One region of the Shewanella sp. KJ2020 genome, then DNA from elsewhere that is predicted to be linked to it. Evidence: predicted binding sites of a transcription regulator. Region 1 holds the regulator's gene; each other region holds the start of a gene.
What was found. The regulator MetJ, encoded in region 1, represses methionine synthesis genes. The targets are predictions, from matches to a motif close to TAGACGTCTAGACGTCTA.
Positions count from the first base shown of each region.

Region 2: metE (5-methyltetrahydropteroyltriglutamate--homocysteine S-methyltransferase) is a predicted target of MetJ. The motif match lies at 1,263-1,280, and genes of this name have one in related genera.
Region 3: metK (methionine adenosyltransferase) is a predicted target of MetJ. The motif match lies at 3,395-3,412, and genes of this name have one in related genera.

Region 1 covers NZ_JAKUKD010000015.1:316,178-321,000, forward strand. Annotated here, with positions in the region: gene MJO46_RS10415 (bifunctional aspartate kinase/homoserine dehydrogenase II) at 1-1,793, opposite strand, end outside; gene metB (cystathionine gamma-synthase) at 1,805-2,968, opposite strand; gene metJ (met regulon transcriptional regulator MetJ) at 3,181-3,495, shown strand; gene MJO46_RS10430 (sulfite exporter TauE/SafE family protein) at 3,603-4,346, shown strand; gene nrfD (NrfD/PsrC family molybdoenzyme membrane anchor subunit) at 4,489-4,823, opposite strand, start outside.
Region 2 covers NZ_JAKUKD010000015.1:43,943-48,765, reverse strand. Annotated here, with positions in the region: gene MJO46_RS09230 (HDOD domain-containing protein) at 1-225, shown strand, start outside; gene MJO46_RS09225 (LysR family transcriptional regulator) at 285-1,190, opposite strand; gene metE (5-methyltetrahydropteroyltriglutamate--homocysteine S-methyltransferase) at 1,391-3,661, shown strand; gene queG (tRNA epoxyqueuosine(34) reductase QueG) at 3,812-4,823, opposite strand, start outside.
Region 3 covers NZ_JAKUKD010000030.1:139,476-144,298, reverse strand. Annotated here, with positions in the region: gene epd (erythrose-4-phosphate dehydrogenase) at 1-853, opposite strand, end outside; gene tkt (transketolase) at 982-2,976, opposite strand; gene metK (methionine adenosyltransferase) at 3,455-4,606, shown strand; gene MJO46_RS16020 (hypothetical protein) at 4,766-4,823, opposite strand, start outside.

The DNA.
Region 1 (4,823 bases):
CGCAGATCATTTAGCGCATGTTGGATAGGTAAACCCGCGCCGCAGCTAGCATTGTAACGCCAAAATAAACGACGATTACCCAGTTGCTGTTTTAGCTCACGGTAGAAAGGCAGTGGACCCGAGCCTGCGAGTTTATTCGCGCTCACCATATGGATGCCGCGCTCGAACAACTCTGGATATTGCAGCGTTAAACTGGCGCTGGCACTGATATCTAAGGCCACCAGCTCATCACAGTTAACTTGCTCTAACTGCTCGAATAAATGCTCATACTGCCAAGGCGTAGCCTCGGTATTAAACTCTGTTTGCCACGCGGCAAGATTAATGCCTGTGGGTTTAATCAAGGCTTTACTCGAACTGACTAAACCGACTAACTCGACACTGGCTTCGAGTTCATGGTTCAGTGATGGCGACACTGACTTAAAGAGATTGACCCAAGCCTCACCAATATTGCCCACACCGAGCAGCAGGACGCCAATGCGTTTACGCGGACCCGCGCAGCGACGGTGCACCTTTTGGGTTAACAGATTCACCTGTGACTGGGGCACTAAAGTTACTAAACTTAAATCGCCACTAAACAAAGGTTTAGCATCGCGGCTTAGTAAACGGGCAAAGCCGCGGCGGTAGTGTTCGGCGTCAGCGCTGACTAACGCCACTAAGCCGAGATCGGTATTGATCTGCTGATCGCTGATCCCTAACGCTTGTGCCTCGGCATCGAGCAATCTTTGCACTTGTTTTTGATTTTCAGCGGTATAGGCAAGCTCAACCCTTTGATGGGCCGATACCCAGTGGGCCAATGGCGTTAAACCTGCGGCAATCAATAGATCTAATAAACGGCTTAATTCGCCCGTAAGCTTAAAGCCGAATAATACGACTGCATTGAGGTTAGTCACCACGGGCGCACTCGCTGAGGAGCTATGGGGCGCAATTAAGGTAAAGTCAGTGTGCGACGCATAACTTGAGCGCACCGCTAAACTCACTTCGGTATTGAATAGCGGCTGTAGAGTGCGCGAATGCAATACTGGCGAGCCTAAACGCGCTAGGCGATCGGCTTCGGCAAGTGACATGCTTTTCAGTAACTTGGCATCGTTGATTTTATTAGGATCGGCGTTGAACACCCCTTCCACATCGGTCCAAATGGTCACGCGCTCGATATCGGCAAGGCTGGCAATAAGGCTGGCGCTAAAATCGGAACCATTTCGACCGAGTAACAAGGTATCGCCGCGCTCGTTAGCGCAGATAAAACCTGTGATCACTAAGCGCTCATTTGGATGGGCGGCTAATAGGGCTTGTACTTTAGCACGGGATTCTTGTACCCGAATTTGTGGCACAGCGGCTTCATCGGCCACTAAAATTGAACAGGCATCCACATGGCTTGCCGCCACGCCCGATTCACGCAGTAGCGCCGCCATTAAACGTGCCGACCAACGTTCGCCAAAGCTCACCACATGGTTGATTTGGTAATCATTGCGGGTATCTAAGGATAATAAGCTGATAAGTTGCGCTTTATCAGTGGCCAAACGCTCACGCAGATCCCGGGCTTGTTCATTTGATAACAACTGCTCAATCAACCCCTGTTGGTAACTGATCAGCACTTGTAATTCTTCTTGCCATAGCTGACCCGCATCACGCAGCGCTAATAATTTATACAGGAAATTCGTGCTTTTACCTGCCGCAGAGACCACCACAAGATCATCACTATGACCGTGGGTTAACAGGATATGGGCGACTCGACGATAACAATCGGCATCCGCTAAACTGGAGCCACCAAATTTATGTAAGTGACAACGTGCCATCTATTATTCCTCTACTGACAAGCCGCAGCGGCGGCTAATCCTGCTTGAATATCTGCAACTAAATCGGCGGCATCTTCAATACCCACCGATAAACGTAATAGGGTGTCCTTAATGCCCGCCTCGAAGCGCGCCTGCGGCTCCATGGCTCTGTGGGTCATAGTGGCGGGCACGGCCACTAAACTTTCGACGCCACCTAAACTTTCCGCCACGCTAAATAAGCTGAGTGCACCTAAAAAGGCCACCACTTCGGCCTCGCCGCCCTTAAGCTCAAAACTCAGCATAGCGCCAAAGCCCTTCTGTTGCTTGGCGGCAATCGCGTGACCTGGATGATCCGCAAGCCCTGGGTAATAAACTTTACTCACCACAGGGCTTTGGGTTAATACCTCAACAATGCGCTGGGCATTGGCTTGATGCTCGCGAATGCGCACAGCGAGAGTGCGTAGGCCGCGCAGGGTTAAGTAACTATCAAATGCTGAGCCCGTTAAACCTAGAGTGTTCGACCACCAATGTAAGCTTTCACCGATTTGTGCATCTTTGGCGACCACAGCGCCGCCAACCACATCGCTGTGACCATTGATATATTTAGTAGTGGAGTGGATAACGATATCCGCGCCTAACAATAGGGGTTGTTGCAATATCGGCGATAAAAAGGTGTTATCAACCACCACCAGTGCGCCGACCTCATGGCTCGCCTTGGCAATGGCTTCGATATCCACCACACGCAATAACGGGTTCGATGGGGTTTCGAGCCACACCATCTTAGGATTCTGCGCGATAGCGGCGGCTAACGCTTGGCTGTCGGTTTGATCGACCACAATCAGCTTAAACTGGCCTTTCTTCGCCAAGTTGGTAAATAAACGGTAGGAACCGCCGTAACAATCGTGGGGCACGACCAATAGATCATCGGGGCCAAGCAAAGTCGCCACTAAGGTAATGGCCGCCATGCCAGTGCAGGTCACTATGCCAGTCGCGCCCTTTTCTAATTGGGCTAATGCTTCACCTAAAATGCAGCGAGTTGGATTGCCTGAACGGCTGTAATCAAATTCGCGGGGATTTTTATGACCATCGAAGGCGTAATTAGTCGACAAATAAATCGGTGGCACAACTGCGCCATATTGAGTATCGCTTTCGATACCCTGACGCACTGCCAGTGTGGCTAATTGACGCTCTGCCATGGGTGGACTCCTAAATTCGGTAGACTGATAGAGATGTCTGGACGTCTAAATGTACCTAAGCCCAACCCTATCGTCAATAGGCGTTAAGACGTTTAGACGTCTAAACATAAAGAAATCTGTTTGCAATCCCCAAGAAATAGTAGCAATAATTTGACTGTTGTTTGTAAGGGTTTAAAATCTGCCCCGAATTTAGCGTTATAACAGGTGAGTCAATGACTGAATGGAATGGGGAATACATCAGCCCCTATGCTGAACATGGCAAGAAGAATGAACAAGTAAAAAAAATTACTGTGTCTATTCCGCTCAAGGTGCTTAAGGTCCTCACGGACGAACGTACTCGTCGTCAGGTCAATAATTTGCGTCACGCCACCAACAGCGAGCTGTTGTGTGAGGCATTCTTGCATGCCTATACAGGCCAGCCATTGCCTGATGATGCCGACCTCTCAAAGGACTGCCCCGACAGTATTCCAGCAGAAGCTAAACGCCTGATGGACGAAATGGGAATAGAGTGGGAAGACATGGAGTAACGCTCAGGCGTCCATAATCCTGCCGTAACTAATTATTAGGGATCGTTAATGCTCATCCACTGTGGTGGGCTAAAGTAACGATCCCTATTTTGTTTTGATGGAATCCTATGTTTTCCTTGATAGATCCACAAACGCTTGCCATCGCGTCTGTGATTGTGTTTTTAGGGGCCCTCACCCAGAGTCTGATTGGCTTTGGCCTTGCCGTGGTTGCCAGCCCTTTACTCTATATTGTCGATCCCCAATTAGTGCCCGCCCCCGTAATTGTGATGGGATTTTCCATCGCGCTACTCACCCTATTGCGTGAGCGCGGCCACTTAGAATTCAATGGCTTGCAATATGCGCTCCTAGGTCGCGTGCCCGGCGGTTTTATCGGCGCAAGCCTATTGCTATTTGCACCTCAAGCTATCCTTGGCCTTGCGATTGCCGCCATTGTGACTGTCGCAGTTATCCTCAGCCTGTATAAATTCAGCCTGCCGGTAAATAAGAAAACCCTCTTCGGCGCGGGTGTCGTCTCGGGGATTTTTGGCAATATTGCCGCTATTGGTGGGCCGCCGATGGCAATTTTATTATCGGGTAAAGATGCCTCGCAATTTCGTGCCGCACTATCGGCCTTCTTTATCTTTAGTTCGACCATTGCCTTGGCGATTCTTGGGGTGACGGGCCTACTCGAAATCAAGCACTTTTGGCTGTCGCTAATGCTATTGCCCTCGGTCTTTTTAGGCTATCTCGTGGCGGGCAAACTGGTGGGAAATGTGGATAAACATAAGACCAAGATGGCGACCTTAGCCCTCTGCGCTATCAGCGCCTTAGTGCTCACGGTCAAATCAGTGATTGAGTTATTACCGCAATAACCTCCTGCCAATTGCAACCAATCGCAGCCATAAAAAAAGCACCGTTTAACGGTGCTTTTTGTTGCTGTGGATACGAGCTGTCATCCATTCGAGCATCACTTAATCGCATTTAAGTGATACTTATTGCTCTAGCATCAATACGTTAGCTTAAGTAGCTTTGGCCCGCATACACAATAAAGTGTCTTAAGGCGAGTACGCCCGTTAAGCTCGCACAGGCCACCATAATCATCGCGCCCTTAGTGTGGCGAGTCGCGGCGGGTAGTAGCATAAACAGCAACGGAATACCAAAGCCAATTCCGACAACGCCTATCCAGAACACGCTTGCCCATAACCCAGAAGTTAACGATGCTAAGGCCGCAGCCGCCGCGCCGCCCTTAAAGTACAAGGCGCAGAACAACATAAACAGGAACATGATTTCGATTGCCATCACTGGCAATTCTAAGCCATGCATTTTGGCTAAGGTCTTGTCGTGGCTAT
Region 2 (4,823 bases), 270 kb from region 1:
GCCAGTTCGGAGGAGTCTTTCCCGTTAAGCGTGATTAAGTCTTTGATTGATAACCAGCAGCAAACCTTGACTATCGAAGCTTTTGAGGCCTTAGATCTCGACCAAGATCTGCGCCAAGAGTTTATGATCGCCCATAATTTGCGCCAGACCCGTAATCCAAATTCGCCGGGGTTAATTCTGCGCCGAGTATTGTCAATGCGCGGTTTATTGCTTAATCCGCTGTAAGTTCTTCTGATAATAACAAAGCCTGCAATAGCAGGCTTTTTTGTTATCGATTTCAAAGCTTAATTGGTTTTTTGCTGGCGAGCTAACCCTTCACTTGCCACCAGTTGCAGCCAGTTTTGCACTAAGGCCGAGTTCGCGCTGTGGCGGCGGTAGGCGCCAAATAGTGGGCGTTTTAAGCCTTCTTGCCCCAGTTTGACGGAGGCGAGGCTTAAACCATGCCCTTCGTTGATTGACCAATTGGGCAGGGCGGCGATACCGTCCTTACAGGCGATGCGTTGCAATAACATCATGGTCAAGTCACAGGTCTTTTGCTCACCCGCTTCTACACCTGCGGGTTCTAAGAAGTGGCGGTAAATATCTAAACGCGCCAGTGGTACTGGATAACTGATAATAGGCAAACGCGCTAACTGCTTTGGCGTGACATAGGCTTCTTTCGCTAAGGGATGATCCTTGGCAACTACTAACTTCACTTCAAAATCAAATAAATGCTGATAGGCGAGTGAATGTCCTGGCACGGGATCCGAGGTGAGCACTATATCGAGTTCACCCATTTCTAGGGCATTGAGCGAGTCGAATAGATGGCGGCTGGAAAGATCTAACTCGGCCTGCGGATGATCTCGCCTAAATTGCTCCATCACTGGCATTAACCAGCGAAAACAGCTGTGACATTCAATTCCCACTCTTAGCTGATTGGTTTCGGTCTCCAGCCCATTTTTCAGATCGGTTTCCGTCTCCAACACCTTAGGCAGGATCTCCTCGGCGAGGTGCAACAGGCGTGCGCCTTCTTGGGTAAAGGAGAGGGGTTTACTTTTACGCACAAAAATAGGCGAGTTAATTCGTTGCTCTAACTCCTTAATTTGATGGGAGAGAGCCGATTGGGTGACAAAACGTTTTTTGGCTGCGCCCGCCAAGCTGCCACTTTCCTTCAGGGCCATTAAGGTTCGCAGATGTCTTAGTTCGATCATGATCACTCCAAGTGAATTTCGCTCATGTTGTGCTTGAAATCAATTCGATTGCTGGCATAGAGACTATCACAATAAACTTCTAGACGTCCAGACGCCCATTGTGATTTATCTAGGCTTAAATGCGAAAAGTTGCCAAGAAAACACCATCGACTGGGTGCAAGTGCCGAATATGGCTTATCTCAAATAAAGGAAGATATGGTATGCAATTAAACAGTCTTGGGTTTCCCCGTATCGGGCGTCGTCGTGAACTGAAGTTTGCCCTCGAAAAATACTGGCGCGGTGAGAGCACTCAAGCCGAGCTGCATGAAGTGGCTAAGGAGTTGCGCCGCACCCATTGGCAATGGCAAGTGGCTGCGGGGATTGAGCAAGTACCAGTGGGTGATTTTGCCTTTTACGATCAAGTGTTAACCCTGAGTGCGACCCTTAACGCCATTCCTGATCGCCACCGCGGTGAAGGTGCTATCGATCTCGATACCTTATTCCGCGTTGCCCGTGGCCGTGCGCCAAGTGGCGCCGATGCGCCAGCCTCGGAAATGACTAAGTATTTCAACACTAACTATCACTACTTAGTGCCAGAGCTTAAGCAAGACCAAGAGTTCTCTATCGCCTATGAGCAGTTTTTTGATGAAGTGGCCGAGGCACAGGCACTGGGTTATCAGGCCAAGCCCGTGTTATTAGGCCCCGTGAGTTACTTGTATCTGGCGAAAACCGTTGGCCAAGATTTCGATAAACTGAGTTTATTGCCTAATTTATTAAAGACTTATACCGACATTCTTGCGCGTTTTGCTGCGCAGGGCGTGACTTGGGTGCAACTTGAAGAGCCAATCCTCGCACTCGAATTGACTAATGAGTGGCAAGCGGCGATTAGCCAAGCCTATCAAGCGCTTAAAACGGCTCAAGTGAAGATTTTACTCACGAGTTACTATGGCTGCATTAGCCATCATCAGGCTTTGGTATCCGCGCTGCCTGTTGCCGGTCTGCACTTAGATTTAGTGACTGCGCCTGAGCAATTGACCTTGTTTGCCAATGCCTTAAGACCAGATCAAATTCTGTCTGTTGGTGTAATCAATGGCCGCAATGTGTGGGCGGCAGAGGTTGATCAGATTGTCGAGCGCATAGGCAGTGTTGCCAGAGACTTAGGCCAGCGTTTATGGATTGGCACCTCCTGTTCACTCCTTCACAGCCCTGTGGATTTAGAGGTGGAGACAACGCTCGCCCCGATGCTACGTCAGCAGCTCGCGTTTGCTAAGCAAAAGCTGTTGGAATTGGCTAATGTGCGCCAATTGTTGCAGGCCCCTGAGTCTCTCGCGGCCAAAGAGATAGTGAACACCTGTTTGGCACGCCGTGAGGCCAAGGCGCAGGCGGCGGATGCTAAAGTGATCGCCCGTGTTGCGGCACTCACTCAAGCCGATTATGAGCGTGTGAGTGAGTTTAGTGAGCGCCAAGCGGTGCAGCAGCGTAAGTATCGTTTGCCATTGTTGCCAACGACTACCATCGGCTCATTCCCACAAACACCGGCAATCCGCGGACTACGTAGCCGCTGGCGCAAGGGTGAGCTAAGCGATGCCCAATATACCGAGCAGTTGCAGCAAGTGACCCGAGATACTATTGATCGCCAGCTTAAACTTGGTATCGATGTGCTAGTGCACGGTGAGGCCGAGCGCAATGATATGGTGGAATACTTCGGTGAGCAGCTCGAAGGTGTGGGCTTTACCAAAAATGGTTGGGTGCAGAGCTATGGTTCTCGCTGTGTTAAGCCACCATTGATTTATGGTGATGTGAGTCGCCCTAAGGCCATGACGGTTGATTGGGCTGAGTTTGCCCAGAGTCTTACCGACAAGCCTGTCAAAGGCATGTTAACGGGTCCGGTGACGATTCTGCATTGGTCGTTTGCCCGTGAAGATATCGGCCGCGATACCATAGCCACCCAATTGGCGCTGGCGATTCGTGATGAAGTGGTGGATTTACAAAATGCGGGCATTGGCATTATTCAAATTGATGAGCCCGCCTTCCGTGAAGGGTTGCCATTAAAACAAAGCGAGTGGCAGGCTTACTTAGATTGGGCGGTCAATGCCTTTAAACTGAGTGCGGCGGGTGTGGTGGATGAAACCCAAATCCACACTCACATGTGCTACAGCGAGTTTAATGACACTATTGCCGCGATTGCCGCCATGGATGCGGACGTGATCACCATAGAGACTTCGCGCTCACGCATGGAGCTGCTCAACGCCTTTGAAGATTTTGAATATCCAAATGAAATTGGCCCAGGCGTTTACGATATCCACTCGCCCAATACCCCAAGTGTTGAGGCCATGGTGCAGCTTATCGAAAAAGCTGCGCAAAAAGTGCCTGTGCGCCAACTTTGGGTTAACCCCGACTGCGGCCTTAAGACCCGCACTTGGGCTGAGGTAGAACCTGCGCTGAAGAACATGGTCGATGCGACCCGCGAATTGCGTCGCCGCCTTGGCTAAGGGTGTAGTTTTAGGAATTAGGCATTATCCATATAAAGCCAGATATTGATATATCTGGTTTTTTACTGCCATTTTAGATGGCTAGGAAAATTGAGCCTGAACTTGAACTTGAACTTGAACCTGAACCTGAACCTGAACCTGAACCTGAACTTAGGCATCCCGTGGTAAACCTTTCTCGATAATTCGCACTATGCGATCGGTTTTACGGCGGGCTTTTTGTTGGGCTGTTGCCTCGCTTTCAGCTAGGCGCAATAGCTGGGCTTTAAGTGCCCATTCGATATGCTCACGCACTATCTCATCGATATCTTCGCCGTCATTGCGGGCCTTAAGTGCGGTAATGATGTCGGGGGTTGTCGGAGCATTACCTAGCGCAACGGCGATATTTCTTAGCCAGCGTTTATGGCCGATGCGGCGAATAGCACTGCCCTCCGTGTATTTAAGAAACTCTGCTTCACTCCATGCAAAAAGGCTGAGAAGGTCGGGCTGTTTTAGTTGTGGACGAATATGGAAGTCGGTTTCTTCCGTAAGCGGCGCCTGGCGATTGATGGGGCAAACGAGTTGGCAATCATCACAACCGTAGATGCGATTGCCCATCAGTGGCCGTAATTCCTCTGGGATAGCACCCTGCAGTTCTATGGTGAGATAGGAAATACAACGTCGACCGTCGACCACATAGGGCTCGACAATCGCTCCCGTGGGGCAGGAGGTTATGCAGGCGACGCAAGTATTGCAGCCTTCGGCAATGGGGATATCCACAGGTAGGGGGAGATTGATCAGTAGTTCTCCTAAAAAGAACCAACTGCCCGCGTCATGGTTGAGTATGAGTGAGTGCTTACCCGTCCAGCCGATGCCAGCTTTTTTGGCTAAGGGCCGCTCGAGTATCGGAGCCGAATCGACAAAGGGGCGAAAATCGGCGGCATCGAAACCGAGATTAATTAATTCGGCGCTGATCTGATCCCCTAGCTTTTTAAGTCGAGCGCGGATCAATTTATGATAGTCGCGTCCTCCGGCATAGCGGGAAATATAACCTAGATTGGGGTCGGTAAGATTCGTGGCAAAGCCCGCTTCTGGGGGCAAATAATCCATACGTACCGTTATCACCCTCACAGTGCCTGGGTGCAATTCCTGTGGGCGCGCGCGCATCATTCCATGGTTTGCCATA
Region 3 (4,823 bases), on a different contig from region 1:
ATGATACCAGCGGCTCATCAGTATAGCCCAAGATGCCGTTAAATCGTCCATTGGCGGCCAATTCTAACACTTGATTGACGGTAGCAATATCCACTGTTTTCGCTAAAGTGACGGAAAGATCGATGGCAGTCACATTGATGGTGGGGACACGCACCGAAATTGCCTCAAACTTGTCTTTCATGTGCGGCAAAATCCGCTCGATACCGCGGGCAAGCTTAGTGTCGACTGGAATAATGGATTGGCCAGCGGCGCGGGTGCGACGCAGATCATCATGATAAGCATCAATCACTTGCTGATCGTTCATCGCAGAATGGATAGTAGTAATGGCGCCGCTTTTCACCCCAAAGTGTTTATCGAGCACATCGATAACCGGGACGATACAGTTGGTGGTGCAGGAGGCGTTAGAAACCACAGTGTGCTCGGCACGCAGTAAATCGTGGTTTACACCATAGACAATAGTGCCATCGACATCGGCCGACGAGGGATGACTGATCAGCACCCGTTTAGCACCAGCATGGATATGGGCCTCGCAGCTTTGGCGATCTAAAATTGCGCCCGTGGCTTCATAAACGATATCAATATCCATCTCGCGCCATGGCAATTTTGCGGGATCCGCTTCATGGAGGATTTTGATGGCATCATCGCCGATCAGCATATGATCATCGGCTAGCTTAACTTTATGCGCAAAGCGACCGTGGGTAGTATCGTACTGGGTCAAGTGAATGATGGCTTCAGGCTTGGCTAATTCGTTTATCGCGACAATCTGTATTTGCTGACGTTTTCCCGACTCATATAAAGCTCGAAGAATAGAGCGGCCAATACGACCATAACCATTGATTGCGACTCGGATCATTGAGGTCTCAATTTCCTCTTAATAATACTGCATAAACAAAAACGGCCTGCAAACGATTGCAGGCCGCATTATACAGATTAACAGTTCAAAAGTTTAACCTTTTGTATTTAATCTAATCCCTTAAGCTATTAGCCTAATGATTTTGCTGCATTCAGCACATTTTCAACGGTGAAACCGAAATGGTTCAGCAGTACGTTGCCTGGCGCAGACTCGCCGAAGGTGGTCATGCCAACGACAGTGCCTTCGAAACCAACATACTTGTACCAGAAATCGGTATGGGCCGCTTCGATAGCAATACGTTTAGTCACAGCACGTGGCAATACTGACTCTTTATAAGCCGCATCTTGCTTATCAAACTCAGTGTTTGATGGCATAGAAACCACACGCACTTGTTTGCCTTGCTCGGTCAGAGCCGCCGCAGCTTCCATCGCTAACTGTACTTCGCTACCGGTTGCGATCAGGATGTACTCAGGCGTACCCGCGCAATCCTTAAGCACATAAGCGCCTTTTGCCACATTGGCTAATTGCTCAGCGGTGCGAGCTTGAGCCTTGAGGTTTTGACGGCTGAAAATCAGTGATGTTGGAGCATGGCGACGTTCAATTGCTGCTTTCCACGCAACTGCGGTTTCAGCCGCGTCACAGGGGCGCCATACAGCCATGTTTGGCGTCATACGCAGGTTAGCTAATTGCTCAACGGGTTGATGCGTTGGACCATCTTCACCTTGACCGATAGAGTCATGGGTGTAAACGAAGATGTTTTGAATGCCCATCAGCGCCGACATACGTACAGCGTTACGGGCGTATTCCATGAACATCATGAAAGTTGCGCCGTAGTTGATAAAGCCACCGTGGAGTGACACGCCGTTCATAATGCCGCTCATACCGAACTCACGCACACCGTAGTACACGTAGTTACCTGCAGCATCGTCTTGAATACCTTTAGAACCTGACCATAAGGTCAAGTTAGAACCCGCTAAGTCGGCAGAGCCACCAAGCAGTTCAGGTAACATAGCACCAAAGGCTCCGATAGCATTTTGTGAGGCTTTACGGCTCGCAATACCTTCGGCTTTATCTTGGCAAGCCTGGATAAATGCCTGAGCTTTTTCTTCAAAATCAGCAGGTAATTCGCCTTTCAGTACACGGCGCTCATATTCTGCCGCCAGTTCTGGATAAGCTTTAGCGTAGGCAGCGAATTTTTCGTTCCAAGCGGCTTCACGGGCAGCGCCCGCTTCTTTAGCATCCCAACCTGCGTAAACATCGGCAGGGATTTCAAATGGTGCATGTGGCCAGCCTAAAAATTCACGGGCTGCGGCGATTTCTGCATCGCCTAATGGCGCGCCGTGACAATCGTGGCTGCCAGATTTGTTTGGCGAACCAAAACCGATAATGGTTTTGCAGCAGATCATAGTCGGTTTGTCGGTGACCGCTTTAGCCGCTGCGATAGCCGCGTGAATCGCATCGCTATCATGGCCATCGACGTTGGCAATCACATGCCAGCCGTAGGATTCGAAACGTTTTGGCGTGTCATCGGTAAACCAGCCTTCAACATGGCCGTCGATAGAGATGCCGTTGTCATCCCAAAATGCGATCAGTTTACCTAGGCCTAAAGTGCCCGCAAGAGAACAAGCCTCGTGGGAAATACCTTCCATCAAGCAGCCATCGCCTAAGAAGCAGTAAGTGTAGTGGTCGACGATGTCGTGACCATCACGGTTAAACTGCGCCGCGAGTGTTCTTTCGGCAATCGCCATACCCACTGCGTTGCTGATACCTGCGCCTAATGGACCCGTTGTGGTTTCAACACCTGGGGTATAACCGTATTCTGGGTGACCAGGGGTTTTTGAATGTAACTGACGGAATTGCTTCAGTTCATCGATTGGCAAGTCATAACCTGTTAGGTGTAATAAAGAGTAGATCAGCATAGAGCCGTGACCGTTAGAGAGGATAAAGCGATCTCTATCTACCCATTTTGGATTGTTCGGATTGTGCTTAAGGAAATCATTCCACAGCACTTGCGCAATGTCTGCCATGCCCATAGGGGCGCCGGGGTGGCCTGAGTTTGCTTTTTGAACTGCATCCATACTTAACGCACGGATTGCGTTGGCGAGTACTTTACGGGAAGACATGCTCTCTCCTGCTTAATTTGTGGGGTCTAGCGGGCAATTTGGACGCATATTTTCCCCTACATAGCGAAGCGACGCAAACGAAAATTGCAATCCAATGCCCAGTCTGGTGGATTACACCTTAGAAGCTTTAGGCTAATTCATCTTAAAACACATTAAACATATTTGTCATACAATAATTCAAATATAGGCATTAGTTTTCACATCGAATCACTGAGCGCTCAAGCCACAAGCTTAGTTTTACTTCTGCCTAGCGAGGATTAACGCAACTCATCGGGACGAAAACCCACATACTGCTATTAATTCATTAGGTTAGAGCAGAGACTCAAAAACCACAAACGCTCCCCGATTTGGGGCTTACCTCACTTTACACACAAATATTTAGTTTAGGGGGTGTCATCAAAGTGAATTTCCACTAAAATAGCCGTCTAGATGTAGATGCTTCTACACGTTTGAATGCTAACGACGAGATTTTCCTACTATGGCAAAGCACTTGTTTACTTCTGAGTCGGTCTCAGAAGGTCATCCCGATAAGATTGCAGATCAGATTTCTGATGCTGTGCTAGATGCAATTCTGGCCCAAGATCCAAAAGCACGCGTGGCGTGTGAAACTTATGTCAAAACCGGCATGGTATTAGTAGGTGGCGAAGTCACTACCTCTGCCTGGGTTGATATTGAAGAGCTGACCCGTAAAACGGTTCGTGAAATTGGCTATACCCATTCAGATATGGGCTTCGATGCCGATTCTTGCGCCGTATTAAACGCCATTGGTAAACAGTCTCCTGACATCAACCAAGGTGTTGATCGCGCCGATCCTAAAGAACAAGGCGCCGGCGACCAAGGTTTAATGTTTGGTTATGCCAGCAACGAAACCGAAATTCTGATGCCCGCCCCTATCACCTATGCCCACGCATTAGTGAAGCGTCAATCAGAAGTACGTAAAAATGGCACTCTGCCATGGCTGCGCCCCGATGCGAAAAGCCAAGTCACCTTTGCCTACGAAAACAACAAGATTGTCGGTATCGATGCGATCGTGCTTTCAACCCAGCACAGCCCTGATATCGCCCAAGCAGATTTGATCGAAGGCGTGATGGAAACCATCATCAAGCCAGTTCTGCCTGCCCAGTGGTTAAGCAAAGACACTAAATACTTTATCAACCCAACTGGCCGTTTCGTTATCGGCGGACCTATGGGTGACTGTGGTTTAACGGGTCGTAAGATCATCGTTGATACCTACGGCGGTATGGCACGTCACGGTGGTGGTGCTTTCTCTGGTAAAGATCCATCAAAAGTTGACCGTAGCGCCGCTTACGCTGCCCGTTATGTAGCGAAAAACATCGTTGCTGCGGGTCTGGCTGACCGTTGTGAATTGCAAGTGTCCTACGCTATCGGTGTGGCAGAGCCAACATCCATCAGCATCGAAACCTTCGGTACGGGTAAAGTGTCTGAAGAAGTGCTGATCAAGTTAGTGCGTCAACACTTCGATCTGCGTCCATATGGCCTGACTGAAATGTTAAATCTGGCTCGCCCAATTTATCAGGCAACTGCCGCTTACGGTCACTTTGGCCGCAACGAGTTCCCATGGGAAGCGACAGATAAAGCCGAAGCACTGCGCGCTGACGCTGGGCTGTAATTATTTCGATTACGACTCGCTAAGATTGCAATATAAAAAACCGCTACCCAGCGGTTTTTTTATGTCTGAAATTTGTGGGGCGAATGTCACCATCACATAGTCAATAATGTTCCCAATTTATAGTGACATTCCCATATCCCTGTGGATGAACAACTGCACCTAGCAATGATCGAAATGGGCATTTTGCATGCAGAGTAAACCCAACTGCTCCTGGGAT